DNA from 3 places in the Paenibacillus sp. EKM211P genome. Region 1 is predicted to be linked to each of the others. Evidence: riboswitches for the same ligand, from Rfam matches in the RefSeq annotation. Region 1 holds a riboswitch; each other region holds the start of a gene.
What was found. A riboswitch is a leader RNA that binds a small molecule or an ion and turns the genes downstream of it on or off. The one in region 1 is predicted to bind cobalamin.
Positions count from the first base shown of each region.

Region 2: another riboswitch for cobalamin. It lies ahead of cobJ (precorrin-3B C(17)-methyltransferase); the one in region 1 lies ahead of G9G57_RS08215 (ABC transporter substrate-binding protein).
Region 3: another riboswitch for cobalamin. It lies ahead of G9G57_RS00875 (ABC transporter substrate-binding protein); the one in region 1 lies ahead of G9G57_RS08215 (ABC transporter substrate-binding protein).

Region 1 is NZ_JAAMNS010000003.1:451,087-456,105, reverse strand. Features, by position in the region: gene G9G57_RS08225 (ABC transporter ATP-binding protein) at 1-749, opposite strand, end outside; gene G9G57_RS08220 (FecCD family ABC transporter permease) at 746-1,792, opposite strand; gene G9G57_RS08215 (ABC transporter substrate-binding protein) at 1,789-2,796, opposite strand; cobalamin riboswitch at 3,004-3,219, opposite strand; gene G9G57_RS08210 (histidine phosphatase family protein) at 3,315-4,067, opposite strand; gene cbiB (adenosylcobinamide-phosphate synthase CbiB) at 4,082-5,019, opposite strand, start outside.
Region 2 is NZ_JAAMNS010000001.1:419,334-424,352, reverse strand. Features, by position in the region: gene G9G57_RS01945 (sirohydrochlorin chelatase) at 1-1,035, opposite strand, end outside; gene cobJ (precorrin-3B C(17)-methyltransferase) at 1,130-2,926, opposite strand; cobalamin riboswitch at 3,235-3,420, opposite strand; gene G9G57_RS01935 (LOG family protein) at 3,478-4,032, opposite strand; gene G9G57_RS01930 (uroporphyrinogen-III synthase) at 4,233-5,019, opposite strand, start outside.
Region 3 is NZ_JAAMNS010000001.1:180,565-185,583, reverse strand. Features, by position in the region: gene G9G57_RS00890 (ATP-binding cassette domain-containing protein) at 1-722, opposite strand, end outside; gene nikC (nickel transporter permease) at 722-1,537, opposite strand; gene nikB (nickel ABC transporter permease) at 1,552-2,481, opposite strand; gene G9G57_RS00875 (ABC transporter substrate-binding protein) at 2,497-4,080, opposite strand; cobalamin riboswitch at 4,297-4,501, opposite strand; gene G9G57_RS26140 (hypothetical protein) at 4,884-5,015, opposite strand.

The DNA of each region.
Region 1 (5,019 bases):
CCATATACACGCCGAATCCGGTCCTCTGTTAGCAAATCCGATGAACTACCCAATCCTTCAACCATTCCATCCTTAAGTACAAGCAAATTATCGCAAAATTGTGCCGCCAAATTAAGATCATGCAGGACAGCAATGATCGTCACGCCCGTTTCTTGGCGCCATTCTGCCAACAACTCCATAAATTCAAGCTGATAGCGCAAATCCAGATAGGTCGTAGGTTCGTCCAGCAGCAATATCTGTGGTTCCTGCACCATCACCTTTGCCAAAGCTACACGCTGTCGCTGCCCTCCACTCAAGCGGTCCAATGTTCTGTCGGCCAGTGAAGTTAGACTCAATCGCTCTAGGACCCGATCCGTAATCGCCTCCACATCAACTCCCTTTTCCCTGCCTAGCCAGTCCTGATGAGGAAACCGCCCCATTTCTATAACTTCCCTGACGGTGTATCTCACTGGAGGAATGCCCTCCTGCTGGAGTACGGCTACAAGTCGGGAAAGCTCTTTTCTGCTGTAGCTACCGACCTTTTTGCCATAGATATGAACACTTCCAGAAGTCGGCTGATCTACGCCAGAAAGCAGATGCAGCAACGTCGATTTACCACTCCCATTCGGACCAATGATCCCCCACCAAGCTCCTTCGTCTACGTTCCAGCTAATATTCTTCAACACATGGAACTCTCCATAAGCACGGGTAAGACCTGCTACCTCTAGCGCCCGATCATCCACCTTCTGTGTTTCACTTTGTTCGGTCACAACAGATCCCCCCTGCGCAGCTTCTTGTTCCGGTACAGGAGATACGCGAAGAACGGCGCCCCAACAAAGGCCGTCATAACGCCCAGAGGAATTTCCGTTGGGGCCAACAACGTGCGAGCCGCCGTATCTGCCCAAGCCATAAAAATAGCTCCACCCAGTGCAGATAACGGAACAATCATCCGGTAATCGGGACCTGTCACCAGACGAATGATATGTGGTACAACGAGTCCGACAAAGCCAATGACTCCGCATACTGAGACAGCGGCAGCTGTCAGCAAGGTAGATATGATCAGGACAGATAGCTTCGTCGCATCTACATGAACCCCCATATGAGCCGCTTGACGTTCACCCAAAGCCAGAATATTCAGCACCCGTGCCCGGTTCCATAGAAACACCAGCCCAACGATCACGTAAGGTAAAAGAATTCCCGTATATGACCAACCTCGCAGACTAAGACTTCCCAACGTCCAGTACAATATTTCATTGACTGTTTCCTTCGACATGGCTGCCAGAAAAGAAACAATGGCTCCCCCAAAAAATTGCATCACCACACCTGATAAAATGAGGCTTTGGGTCGGAATTTTCCCACCTTCACGCGCCAACGTCAACACCATCCACAGCGTCAGCATGCCGGTTATAAATGCGACTAGCGGAAGGGTCCATATACCCACAAATGAAAATTGAAGCCCCCAATAAATCAGCACTGCCGCTCCTACCGAAGCTCCCGAGGATACCCCAAGGGTATAGGGATCAGCCAAGGGATTACGCAACACACCCTGAAATCCAGCTCCCGCCAGCGCCAGCGCTGCTCCGACCAACATTCCCAGTAACACTCTTGGCAGTCTGACCTTCAAAATAATCTGCTCTGCAGATGTATTCCAATCCGGTGTAAACGTATCATCTAACCACGGTAGGTGGTTGATCAAAATACCTGTGATCTGGCTGACCGGAAGACTGACCGAGCCGATGCCAAGACAGAGCAGCAGCGTCAGCAGCAGCAAGACAAGACCAGTCCCCCCAAAACCGATCAGTCTACGGTTCATTTGAAAATTTCAGGGTACACGCCCTTGGCTACTTCCTTGAGTCCTTCTGTTACGCGTGGACCTGGACGGCTAATCAAATTATCATCCACGGCAAATACACGATTGTTACGAACAGCCGATATTTGATCCCATCCACTGCGAGCTTTTATGATATCGCTGAGGGTCTGGCCTGTTTTGTCATCCTTCACACTTTTGCTGTACAAAATCACGTCAGGGTTGGCAGCTATAATATTTTCCTCACTGATTTGGTACCAGCCCTTCTGCGTGGCACCCACGTTTTCGCCGCCTGCCAATGTAATCAGTTCGTCCATAAACTCGCCTTTACCCACTGTCCAGCCTGGTGAAAACTCGACGTATACCCGCAGCTTCTGCCCTTTGCCGATATTTTTAACTCCTTCTTTCACTTCCGCTACATCTGCTCTCATCTTGTCGGTCACCGCTCTCGCTTCTTTCTGATGATCGGTGATTTTCCCATACAATTCGATGTTAGCTATGACATCTTCAACGGTCTTCGGTTCCGTTTTAAAAATCATAATTCCCATGTCACGCAGCTTAGTCGTAGCCTGTTCACTAAGTGAAATTCCTGCAAAAACAACTTCCGGGTTCGCAGCAATGATCGCCTCTTCGTTCGGTTTCATAATACCGCCCACTTTAGGCTTTTTCGTAGCTGCCTCCGGGTAATCAGAGTAGTCGGATACACCAACAATTTCCTTATCCAATCCGATAGCGAACAACGCCTCGGTTTCTGCCGGGGAGACGGAAACGATCTTGTCCGGTGCCTTTTTAAATGTAAATTCCTGTCCTGTTGCATCCTTAACCGTTAGCGGGTAAACCGTTTTGCCCGGAGGCTCTTGTGCGGTTACGGTCTGTCCCGGCTGCTGTGAAGAAGCTTGGCCCTCTTTATTTTCTGCATTTTTTCCATCCGCGCCACATGCACTCAGCACAACTGCCAATATCAGCGCCAATAGACCTGTTGTCCATACCTTTATTTTCTTTACTGCCATGATTTGCACCCCTTCATACAAAAATCGTTAAGAGCGTTACTTGAACATCATCCGTATTTCCTCATTCCAGCCTTCTTTTCCTATCAAAAACCCCCGCATCCTCATTTCAGGACACAGGGGTCACGTTAGCACAGATTGTGCGCAGGCGGGCAGCTTCCTTCCGCATGGACAGTCACTGCGAACACGTCATCCTTTCCTCGAAGGATTATGGTGACAGGCGGACGGGCAGGTATCCTGACTTATGGAAGAGGCATGCCCTGATATTCTTTCACATGCTTGGCGGCACATGTAACAGGGCTAATGAGCATGTTTCCATTTACAGTGGCGGGACCGCGTCGGACTCACACCGACTTCCCTTTTAACAGCGCAATGAAGAAAAGCAAGTTCCCTCACACGGCGCCGACCTCGTCTGCTGGATATTTGATGTAGTGTAGTCAAGCCGTTCTTTTACTTGATGATTATAGGTTAAAAAGAGTTAGCTTACAACCCAAACAGCTGCTTGATTCGCCACAACTACCCTAGTGAAAAAGCAATTTTGCTATACAATTGTGCAGTCCTGCCAGCCTTAACTGAAGCCTAATCGCTTCTCCCGGTTTTGGATTCAGACTCCAAAAATCATGACCTGGTATCAGCATACAAACCAATTGGCGAATTACACCACCATGCGTGACAACCAAAACAGAGGGCGGTGCAGCATTCAACTCTATTGGCTGAACCTCCAAAGCAATGCGCCACGCAAACAGAGAGTCGAGGAATTCACGCAGACGATTCACAAAATGGACCCAAGACTCTCCTCCAGGCGGGGTGATTCGTTGTGGCTCATCAATCCAAGCACGATACAACGCCACATCCTTAAGCATGTCATACGTTTTTCCATCCCACTCGCCAAAGTGAAGTTCTCGCAGACGTGGTTCCATCATGGGAGGCATAGCAGATAGGAAACGTTCAGTCGTCAATGCTGACCCCGGCAAAATGATCTGCAAGGTCTGGCGACATCGCATCAAGTCACTGCAATAGATTTGAGCAAAGGACTGGCCCTGCAATTTTTCCCGTAAAGGCTTTAATTCCTGCTCTGCTCCAGACAGCAAACTCAAATCGGCATGTCCCAGATATCGACGTTCCTTATTCCATAAGGTTGTGCCATGACGAACTAACACGAGCTCCATGTCCCACTGCAGATCTTCTTTAGCATCATTCGGCTCTCTTACCTGTTGTGAGTTCGGACTTAGTGCACGTTCTCGCACTCTTTTCCCTTCTGTATTTTGTTTCAAAATAATGTCACTCCTCACCGCATCCATCCCAAGGCAAAACACCCCGCAACTCCCAACAAACACAACCCTACAAACATAGTGGATACGGCGAACATCAGCCGGATTGTATGCCGGATATCCTTCGACTCCAGTGGTCGTATCTCTTCGCCCATATATGCCCGAAAGGAGCGTACGCCGTGATACACGTTATAGCCACCGAGACGAATCCCCAAGGCACCTGCCACTGCTGATTCGGGGAAGCCGCTGTTCGGGCTTGGGTGCAGACGGGCATCCTGCTTGACTGTGCGCCAGCTTCTTGCAGCATCCAGCCGATACAACCACGCCGCTATCACAAGCATAACTGCTGTCAGGCGAGCCGGAATGTAGTTAGCTACATCATCCAGACGTGCCGAGGCCCAGCCTAAATGCAGATACTTTTCATTTTTGTAGCCAACCATCGAATCAAGCGTATTTACAGCTCGATATGCCAGTGCCAAGGGAGCTCCCCCGATCAGGGCATAAAAAAGCGGGGAAATAATGGCGTCCACGATATTTTCAGCGACTGTTTCGACGGTACCGCGTACAATTTCAGGCTCGTCAAGCTGCTGCGTATCCCTCCCGACAATCATGCCTAACTCCCGACGTGCCACAGTCAGGTCATTTGCCTGCAACGCTCGGTATACGGCCATCCCTGCGTCCTTTAGTCCTTTGGAAGCAATTGTGGTTGCAACCAGAACAATTTCTACGACGACAGACAACCATGGGTGAATCCAGGCAAGCACACGCAATAGCCCCCAAGCAAGCCCAAAGGAGCCTCCTGCCACAATGAGTGGAAGCAGTATACCCGCACGTTTCAATCCCCGGTCACTGCGGACCTTACGACGAATCGCTTTTTCCAATGCTGAAATGGCATGTCCCATCCCGATGACTGGATGTGGCAACCATTTCGGATCGCCGATTAGCCTGTCCAGCA
Region 2 (5,019 bases), on a different contig from region 1:
TACAGACGGCGCATGTGAATGATCGTGATCATGGTCATTATGGCTGTGAGCATGGACATGCTCATGAGTATGATCGTGGCTGTGTTCATGGTGATCATGATGATGCTCATGTGCATGATGGTGGTGATGGTCATGGTCGTGATGGTGATCGTGGTCGTGGTCATGGTCATGGTCATGGTCATGGTCGTGGTGATGATGCTCCTGCGCTTCCAGACGGAACTGGCAGTTATCGCAATTAGCCGTAACCTTGCCGAACAAGCCTTCGTTAGCTCGCTCCAGCACCAGCTCAACTAATTGCGGATGGAAGCCAAAATATCCGCCCATTTCCACTTGTAATGCAGGGTGAGCCTCGGCGAATTCCTGAGTCATTTCTCCAATGCGCTTAATCAGCACACCTGTGAACAGAAAATACGGAAGCACGATAATCTTTTTGGCACCCAGTCGTACGCAACGCTCCAGACCGTCTGGAAAAGAGGGTTGCGTCACGCCGATAAAGCTGCTTTCTACCCACGTATAAGAAAGCTTCTCCCACAGCATACGGGTGATTTTGAAAAAGTCACTGTTCGCATCTGGATCGCTACTTCCGCGTCCTAATACAAGTACCGCTGTTTCTTCGTCAGATACCTGGGCAGATGCCTCTACAGCGCTATTCATCCCTGCTGGAACTGCAACAGGGCGGGCCTCTTTCAAGCGGTTTAGCAGTATGCTAACGATTTTTTCGTGAACGCCAATCGGACGTCCGTATACAAATTCCACCTGCGGGTATTTTGCCTTTGCCCGGTCGATTGCCTTCGGAATATCAATTTTGGCATGCACTGCTGCGAACAAAATAATCGGAATAAAAACGACACGTGTCGCCCCTTTGTCCACACACGCCTGTACTCCTTCGGCAATACTTGGGCGTGCCAACTCCAGAAAACAGGTTTCTACACACGTACCTGGCGCCCGATCTGCCACCGCTTGCGCAAATTCCAGTAGTTCCTGATTACCCTCTGGGTCCCGACTTCCATGTCCAACCAACAATATTGCATCCACTGCTGTGTTTTCCTCCTCATTGATAGGGATAGCCTACATGACGCCCTATTTTATATATATGCTTGTATCCAGTTCATCAAGCCTACCAACCCACTTAATCACCACAAACCGCGTTCACTTCTACTGTTGCTGGTGCATCTTCATGTCGGAAACCCGCAACGATGCCTACACGTTTGAAGAATTTATGAAAACGCTCGTTCGGATGCCCCTTTTCCTTATATTCAGCAATAATGTTCTCCACGATATCTGTAATCTGATCACCCGGAATCCCTTCCGCTACGGGCTGAGCGGCATGAGCATTACGGCCAAATTTTTTGCCGCCGAGAAACAGATCGTATCCTCCCTTGCGATAGACGACGCCGATATCCTCCAGCACCGCTCCATAGCAAGCCATGCCGCATCCATTCAAAGCAATACTCGTTTCCTTGGGTGCCTGTAATCCGCCAAGCACAACCTGTAGATGCTCAGCCACAGGCACCGCATCATCTTTCTCCATATTGCAGAAGTCGCAGGCCTTCACCTTAAACACATCGCCGATCGGCATGACAATGAATCGTTCATCCCGAAGCCGTCCGACCAGTTCCTCGGGGTCTGCGCACGGCACGCGCAGCACGATCTGATGATCTGGCGTGTATTCCAGCTCGCCATCATCACCCGCTACCTCGGCAAGCAGTGCCATCTGCCGAGCAGTGAACTTCTTGTTTCCCACGCCAGGGGAAACCCCCACCTCAAACAGTGCAGGCTTGCCAAAGCCGCCTGACGCCTTCCCAGTCGTAGCCACCGTTGCCGTTCCGACGGCGCTCTGGGCGGTAGGCGCTTGCCCGCTCCAGCGAGCATTGGCTTCGCCCGGCAGCTTGCCGCCGACAGCTAGGCGGCTTAGTGCCTCTGCTGCCAGCGATGCTGGAGCCGCTCCGGTTGGCTTCGCGGGCGCAGCCTGCACGGTAGCCATCGCTTGCGGGCGTGCCTGCGTGGCAACCGCAGCGCTGCTCGCGGAAGGCTCGGGAGACGCAGTCAGAGCTCCGCCTCCCTGCGGTGTATCCAGCGCGCGATCCTCTTGCGCGCCCAGCGACCACGGCTCCGCTTCCGTGCGAAGCCGCTGATGCGGTTTGAGCACTTGCTCGGTCGCGTCCAGCGTGTATTTACGCTGATAGCCGCGCGGAGTCACGATTAAGCCGTCATACACTGTCGTCGAGGAATTGCCGATGATTACGGTCGTCAGCATCCCGATATCATGGTTCAGCATATCTTCCAGCGTCGTTACAATAACCTGCTGACGTTCACGATAAGCACTCTTCACCAGTCCAACTGGAGTTTGCGGATCACGGTAACGGAGCAAAATGGACTGCGTCTCCACAATCTGGCGGGTACGCCGACCACTGCGCGGATTGTACAAGGCAATCACAAAATCAGCCGAAGCCGCAGCTTCTACACGCTTCACGATCGTTTCCCACGGGGTCAGATGATCACTCAGACTGATTGTGCAAGCATCATGCATAACCGGCGCTCCCAACAACGAAGCACAGGATTGAATAGCCGAGATCCCCGGCACAACTTCTACCTCAACCCCGTCCTCGCGACGCCAGCCTTTTTGCATCAGCACTTCGTACACCAGCCCTGCCATGCCATAGACCCCAGCATCTCCACTGGAAATGACGGCTACCTTCTTACCCATCTCTGCTTGGCGAACCGCCTCCTGCGCACGGCTCACTTCTTCTGTCATCCCTGTGCGTACAATCTCCTGTCCGTTCAACAACGGACGGATCAAATCAACGTAGGTATTGTAGCCGATAATGACCTCACTTTCGGCCAGCGCATCCAACGCCCGTTTTGTGATATGTTCCATATCTCCTGGTCCAAATCCAATCACCAGCAATTTTCCTAATGGGCTCATCGTGCTCCTCCTATCATCCTTTTCAGGGCAGCTATACTATCTATTTCAATAATTTGTGGCATCCTTTAACTCAAAAAACCCCATCCTGCCCGGATGGGGTTCCTATGTACGTATCTCTCTCACCAGACGAAACAGCGTAAGAAGACAGTTCTTGTCTTCCTCCTATCTGCCGTTGTTTTCCATCTGTTTTGTTTACGCTTCAAACGCTGCTGCACGTTCATATCCACGCAAACCTGTAACCAACATGGAAAAAGCAACGTGTGCCTGATTTCCTGATTTCGTACACCCATCCTCTCCGCGAAGGTTAACGGTGCATACAGATCAAGGTAGGTCTCCTGGCTTGGCATCAACGGATTCTCTCGTCTTCCCCGTTTTGTACGAGTGACCATTTAAAAGAACCCTCTTCCTTACAGTGGCGGGACCGCTCGGGACTTGCACCCGATTCCCTGTTACCCTTTGCTCAACCGCAAAGGCACCTTGTCTGTCCGCTATTTGATTATGGGTCTTATCATAACCTTGCCTCAATCAGTTGTGCAAGCATGAAAAAAGCTTTATTTCAAGTTATCTGCTTTATTTTTCAACATATGCAGCAGTTCATCCGGGTCCGCAGATATACTCAGTAGCGCTGGATGATCAGCTCCGGTAAACCCTTCCTGCACGCTATGACGTACCATTTCTACCAACGGGTCAAAATATCCATTCACATTCAGCAGCCCAATGGGCTTGCGATGTATACCGATTTGCGCCCAGCACAATACCTCGAACAGCTCCTCAAAGGTTCCCAAGCCTCCCGGAAGGGCTATAAACGCATCGGCCATCTCGCTCATCGCCGCTTTACGTTCATGCATGCTTGCTACCTCAATAAACTCGGTAACTCCCCGATGAATGATCTCTGCATCGAATAACAGGGTGGGCATAATGCCGGTGACCTGACCGTCACCCGCCAACAGTCCATCCGCCACCTTACCCATCAGCCCTCTGCTGGAGCCTCCATAAATTAAACGGATATGCTGGCGAGCCATAGCTTCACCCAGCTTGCCTGCCGCCTCAACATATACCGATGAATGTCCAGGTCTGGACCCTGCAAATACACAAATAGAATTCATAAACGTCTCAGCTCCTGTCCTCAATATCATGCATCGAAACTTATTCATTATATTAGATAAATATTTTCGCTATAACAAAAAACTTTGTCGATGCATGTCCAACAAAAAAAGATAAAGACCTCGTAGGCCCTTATCTCTATTTTACTCTGTATTAGTAAATATAAGTTCATTTTTAGCTTACTGCATTTATCAGTTCTAGCTCATTTCAAATGACCGTTCACGCTCTTCAGACCACAGCCATGCACCGAATCGCTATGTTCGAAATATTTGCCCAACTCCACCATCATCGCACCCATGCGCTCTTCAGTTGGAAATACGACTCGTTCAATCCCTTCTTCCAAAATGGATTGTGCAGTCACCTTGCCTACCGATACAGCAATGACATCTTCACGAAAAGCTTCCAGTAAATCCTCCAGTCGATTTTGCTCTCTGGCATATTGGGCCAAAAATCGAATTTGCGGACCACTCGTGAACGTAACGCCATCAATCGTACGGTTTATAACATCATCTAGTAGCGCCTGCAATTTTGCTTCTTCAGGTGGGATATGCTTATAAGGAAGTACTTGGCGGGTCACTGCGCCTTGCTCATCCAGCCACTCTACCAACCGGGGGGCCGGGTCTCCATGCAGTTGCAACAGTACTTCCTTCCCCTTCAGATCATATGGGGCAAAAGCCCGTGTCAATCCGATCAAACTTCCGTCCTCGTCCCGTACTGCTGGCGTAAAGCCACGCTTTTTGAGTCCATTGACCGTCTTGTAGCCCCGTGCTGCAATGTTGGAGGATTGCAGCAACTCTATAATCTGCTCGGCCACGCCCATATCCTCTGCCATATCGAACAGAGCATCCAGTCCCATACCTGTCGTGAAGATGTACCAGTCCGGAGGGTTCTTCACCCACGATACAACAGCGTTGCGCAGCTCGATATCATCCAGAAAAACAGTCCCCTGGGCCGGGCGTTCTACTGGCTCGCCCCCCATCTTCAAAACT
Region 3 (5,019 bases), on a different contig from region 1:
CCGGAGCTTAACATTGCAGCCAGCAGCACCCTTTGGCACATACCTCCGCTTAGTTCAAAAGGATATGATGACAGAATATACTCAGGATCGGCAAAACCGACCTTGCGGAGCAGAGAACACAAATAAGCTTCCTGCCCTGGAGTAGTGCGGCCTCCAGCCAGCTCCGTGACACGGTTCAGCATCTGTCGCATCCGTGACATTACGCCCTGTCGTCGATGGGTCTGCTGTGATGCAGTGTGGGACGGGGCAAGATCAGCCTGTCCCTGCTCCTTCTGGGCGTGCATTTGGCGCCGCCTGTGCAGTCTAAGCGTATCCGTCAGCTGGGCGCGGACGGTACGGATCGGATTCAGCCCGCTCAGCGATTGTTGAATGAGCAGGGCAATATCCTCACGGCGCAGTCTTTGCCAGCGCTGTTCATGGAATGGGATAATGTCTTCCCCGTTATAGTAGATGCACCCTTGCGTAACACCAACACTTGGGTCCAGCATACCCGCGATTGCGTGTGCGGTCAGGCTCTTGCCACATCCACTTGGTCCAGTCAGAGCCACAATTTCCCCTGGGTAGACGGAAAAGTTCACATCTCGCAGTAGCGGATTGCTCTCGCTTCCGCTTGCTCCTGCACCTGTACGACTAATCTCCAAATGTTCCACGTGTAACAACGGTTTTTGTACGTAAGCTCGCTCTATCGTATCCTTCCACCCTATGACTGGTCGTTTTCCCACTATTTCGCCGCCCCCTTTTCTGAAAAATGATCACCCAGAAGCTGGCAGGCAAGCACAAACAGCATAATCGCCAAACCCGGAAAGATCATAACATGCGGAGCCACCTGAAAATACGAGGTTGCATCATGCAGCATCACGCCCCACTCTGGCTTGGGCGGCTGTACACCCAATCCAAGAAAGGAGAGTCCAGCGATCATCAACACCACGTGTCCAATATCCCATACCGCATATACCAATAATTGCGGCCATACTTGTGGCAATACATAACGTCTTAGTATGCGCACGTGTGAATTGCCGGACAAACGGGCATACCGTACATAGTCCTCCTGGCAGGCTTTTTGAACCAAACTACGGATATAGCGGACATAGCCCGCCCACCGTACCGCAATAATCGCTAAGGTCATGTTGACGAAACCCGGCCCCAAAATACCCACAATCGCCACCGTTAAAATAATATCGGGAAAAGCCAGTACGCCATCGATTCCCCGCATAATCAGCTGATCCACACGTCCTCGCACATAACCAATGAGCAAGCCTGTGGGCAGACTAATACATAGCGTAGCTACCGTAATCGCACAAGCGATTAACACGCTTGTCCGAATTCCATAAATGAGCCGTGACAGCACATCCCGACCCAGATGATCCGTACCGAAAGGATATTTACGGCTGGGTGGTGCCAAACGGTTCAGAAGGTCCACATGCAGAGGATCATGCGGAGCGGCCCAGGGAGCCAGCAACCCAAGCAGCACGATCAGGCCAAACAGTGCGCCCCCTGCCAGCAAGCTTCCTCTAAAGGAAAGCCGTATCTTTTTCATTTTCAGCTTCCCCCTTAACGCAAACGCAGCCTTGGATCTATCACCGTCTGGACCACATCCACCAAACACTGAACACCTACAATTAAAAACGCGGCAAACATAACATACCCCTGAATCACCGGGTAATCCCGCTGCGTAATTGCATCTATAAAATACTTTCCTAACCCTGGCCATGAAAAAATGGTTTCTACGATGACGTTACCTGCCAGCATAAATGATAGATTCGTACCTAGCAGCGTAATCATAGGCAGAACGGCATGTTTAAATATCTCAAAAAAGAGAATATGCATACGTGAAAAACCGCGAGCCCTCGCTGCCTTCACAAAATTCCGGTCACTCAGCTCCAGCATCTGAGCACGCAATACACGGGCTTGCACCGTTCCCAATCCTGCACCAAGCGTCAGCGCTGGGAGTACTAAATGTGTCCAGTCCTCCCTTCCCATGGATGGGAGCCAGCCCAAGCGAACGGAAAATAGATAGATCAGCAGAAACCCAAGCCAAAAAGAAGGGATTGACGATCCCAGCAAAGCGAACAGCCTGCCCAGACGATCTAGTGGACCGCTGACTTTTAGCGAGGCAGCCAGTCCCATCCCAAGCGTAAGCACCGTCATGACGGCAAAGCCCGCCAAAGCTAGCTCCACCGTGGCGGGCAGTCTGCTCCATAGTTCGTTTAGCACTGACTCCTTGGACACATACGAGGTTCCCCAATGTCCTGTGAACACATCCCTCAGCCAGTTCACATATTGAATATGAAGCGGCTCATTCAAGCCCAGTTCGTTTCGCAGCGCGGTTAGCGCCTCCCCAGAAGCAGGAACATTATGCGCGGTGAGCAAAATGAGAGCAGGGTCACCAGGGGCCAGCCTCATCAGTACAAAAGTCAGCGTAGATACAACGAATACAATGATGGGCAGCTGCGCCACACGTTCCAATATAAAACGAATCATAGGATACGTTGCTCGTTATTCCGCAATATCGGATTGCGCTGTAATGTAGTAATACTCGATCGGATGCGGTGTAAAGCCCTTTACTCCTTTTTTCACACCAAACACATTGTCAGGGTGCACAATGAACGACTGCGGCAAATCTGTATTGATGATATCCAGCGCTTGCAGTGTTACCGCATTACGCTGTGCGGTATCCTTCGCCAACTTCAGGCTGTGAAGAATATTCTCCAGCGGTTTGGAAGCATAACGGCTTACATTCGCTTCACTTGTAGAGGAGTAGAACATGTCCATAAAATACTGCGGCTCCCCTGTATGGGCCGTGAGCATGCTGTACATAGCAAAATCCCAATCATTTTTGGTCAATGCCTCGTCGATATTTTCCACCTTGCGAATCTTGACCTGAATTCCCTCATTCAGCAATTGGCTCTGAATCACCTCAGCCATGACGGATAGCTCCGGACGCTGTGGGAAGGTCAGCAGCGTAACCTCGAATGGCTTGCCCTGCTTGGTCCACGTACCTTGGGCATCCTTCTGCCAGCCATCCTTCGTCAACAACTGCTCCGCCGTTCCGTCCAATGCTTTGCGCTCAATCTTACCGAAGGGAAGAATGCTCGGAAACGGGCTGCTTGCTTCCGTACCGAAGCCTCTCATGACGGCGCTCACAATGGATGCGCGCGGAATCAGACTGTCCACCACCTTACGGTTGGTTGCATCCTTGAACACAGGTGATTCCATGTTGTACACAATCATATGGGTGCGCAAGGATGGAGCCGACAGCACTTGTAGCTTGTCGTTCTTTTTTAATACCTCTGCGTTATCTACCGGAATATCCGTCGCTACATCCACCTCACCAGATTGTAACGCCATCAGGCGCGAATTACCGTCCGTAATGAATTTCATCGTCGCTTCGGCCAATCGCGCCTTTTCGCCCCAGTATCCGTCATAACGCTCGACGACCAAGGATTGATCCTTGTTGAAGGCTTTGATTTTAAAAGCACCTGTCATTGCAGGGTAGCTTTGCTCATCTTTCATGGATGCCACATCCAGTACAATCGTTGACGGATCAGCCAAATTGGATACCAGCGCTGCATTCGGCTGGTTTGTCGTAATTTTCAGCGTCAGCGGACCAGTTACATCAATGGACTTCACATCCAGTAAATCCTTCGCCAGATGGCTTTTCTCGATTGAGCGCAGCAAAGATGCTTTTACACTTGCTGCATCCATGCTCTTTCCATTATGAAACGTGACCTTATCCTGCAAGCTGAACGACCACACGTTAGGGCTGTCATGTTTCCACTCCTTGGCTAGCCAAGCCACAGGCTCCAGCTTTTCATTCAAACGAATGAGTGTCTCACCGGCACCGGAACGCATCACATCCCAGCTATTGTCTCCATGCGGATCGACGCCTGACGGTTTCCACGTATACGCCATCACCAGCTTTTTATCTGCTTGAGTCTGTTGTGCAGACGTGTTCTCACCCTTGCCCGAGCTATCCTCCGTCTTCGTGGCTACGCCACATCCGGAAAGAGTCATAACTGCCATCAGCAGCAGCAATCCTGTACATATGAACCATGAACGCCTATTACGATTGCCTATCATCCCACATTTTCCCCTCTATCTTGTAAAATCGTATAAACCTAACGCAAAACGCGAAAAAGCATTCCCAACCACTTGATCAGCAGTCAGAAATGCTTTCATTATAAAATGTCAAAACTCACCTCAAAGCCAGCTCCAAAAACATAGAAGGGATCAGATCGGTTTCAGACATTCCGTATGCAGCACGCCTAACCACCTCCCCAGCATCCCGTGGGTCTGACAGTGATGTCAAAACAGGCAGGTCTCCTGACTCCAAGCGTATCTTTCAGGCCTTCCCGGTTCCTCACAGTTCCAGTGGCTTGTTCTGAAAGCTCCAGCAGTACCCTGCTGATGCCTGTATACAGTGGCGGGTCCGTGTCGGAATCTACCGAACTTCCCTTTTAAGTGAACACGCTCAACAACTATCTACATCGTCTCTACGAAACTTCGTATATAGAGTTGTCCGGCTCACACCTGTTTTCTTCCTTTATTCCTTTTTATTACGATTTAGGATTATCTTATTTTGTTGCTACTGGCTTGTCAACAAATGTTGCGTAATAATTTAAATTTGAATGATATAGTGTGAATCAAGACCAAGGCTATTCATTGCTTGCGCGCAATTGAAGGTATGTCTTAACGTTGCGTGCACACAATTCACGTGTTAAAATTAGGTATAGAGATAACCACCGTATCCGTATACTAAAAAGAGCCTTCGCCGCTCCAACGGCAAAGACTCTTAGGACTTGAAAGGCTGTGGATCACCACCACGGCGCGCTGCATAACTGAATGTTAATGCGAACGAAACCCACTGTTAGGGGCCAACCTAATTACGCGGTGGGTTTTCGCTTGTTCCGAAATTTCCGACGCAGCCAGCGATAAAGCTTACGAATACTAAACACCAGGCTTAGTAACGTAACCATCCAACGCAGCACATCATAGCACGACACAAGGTTGACCATCGGC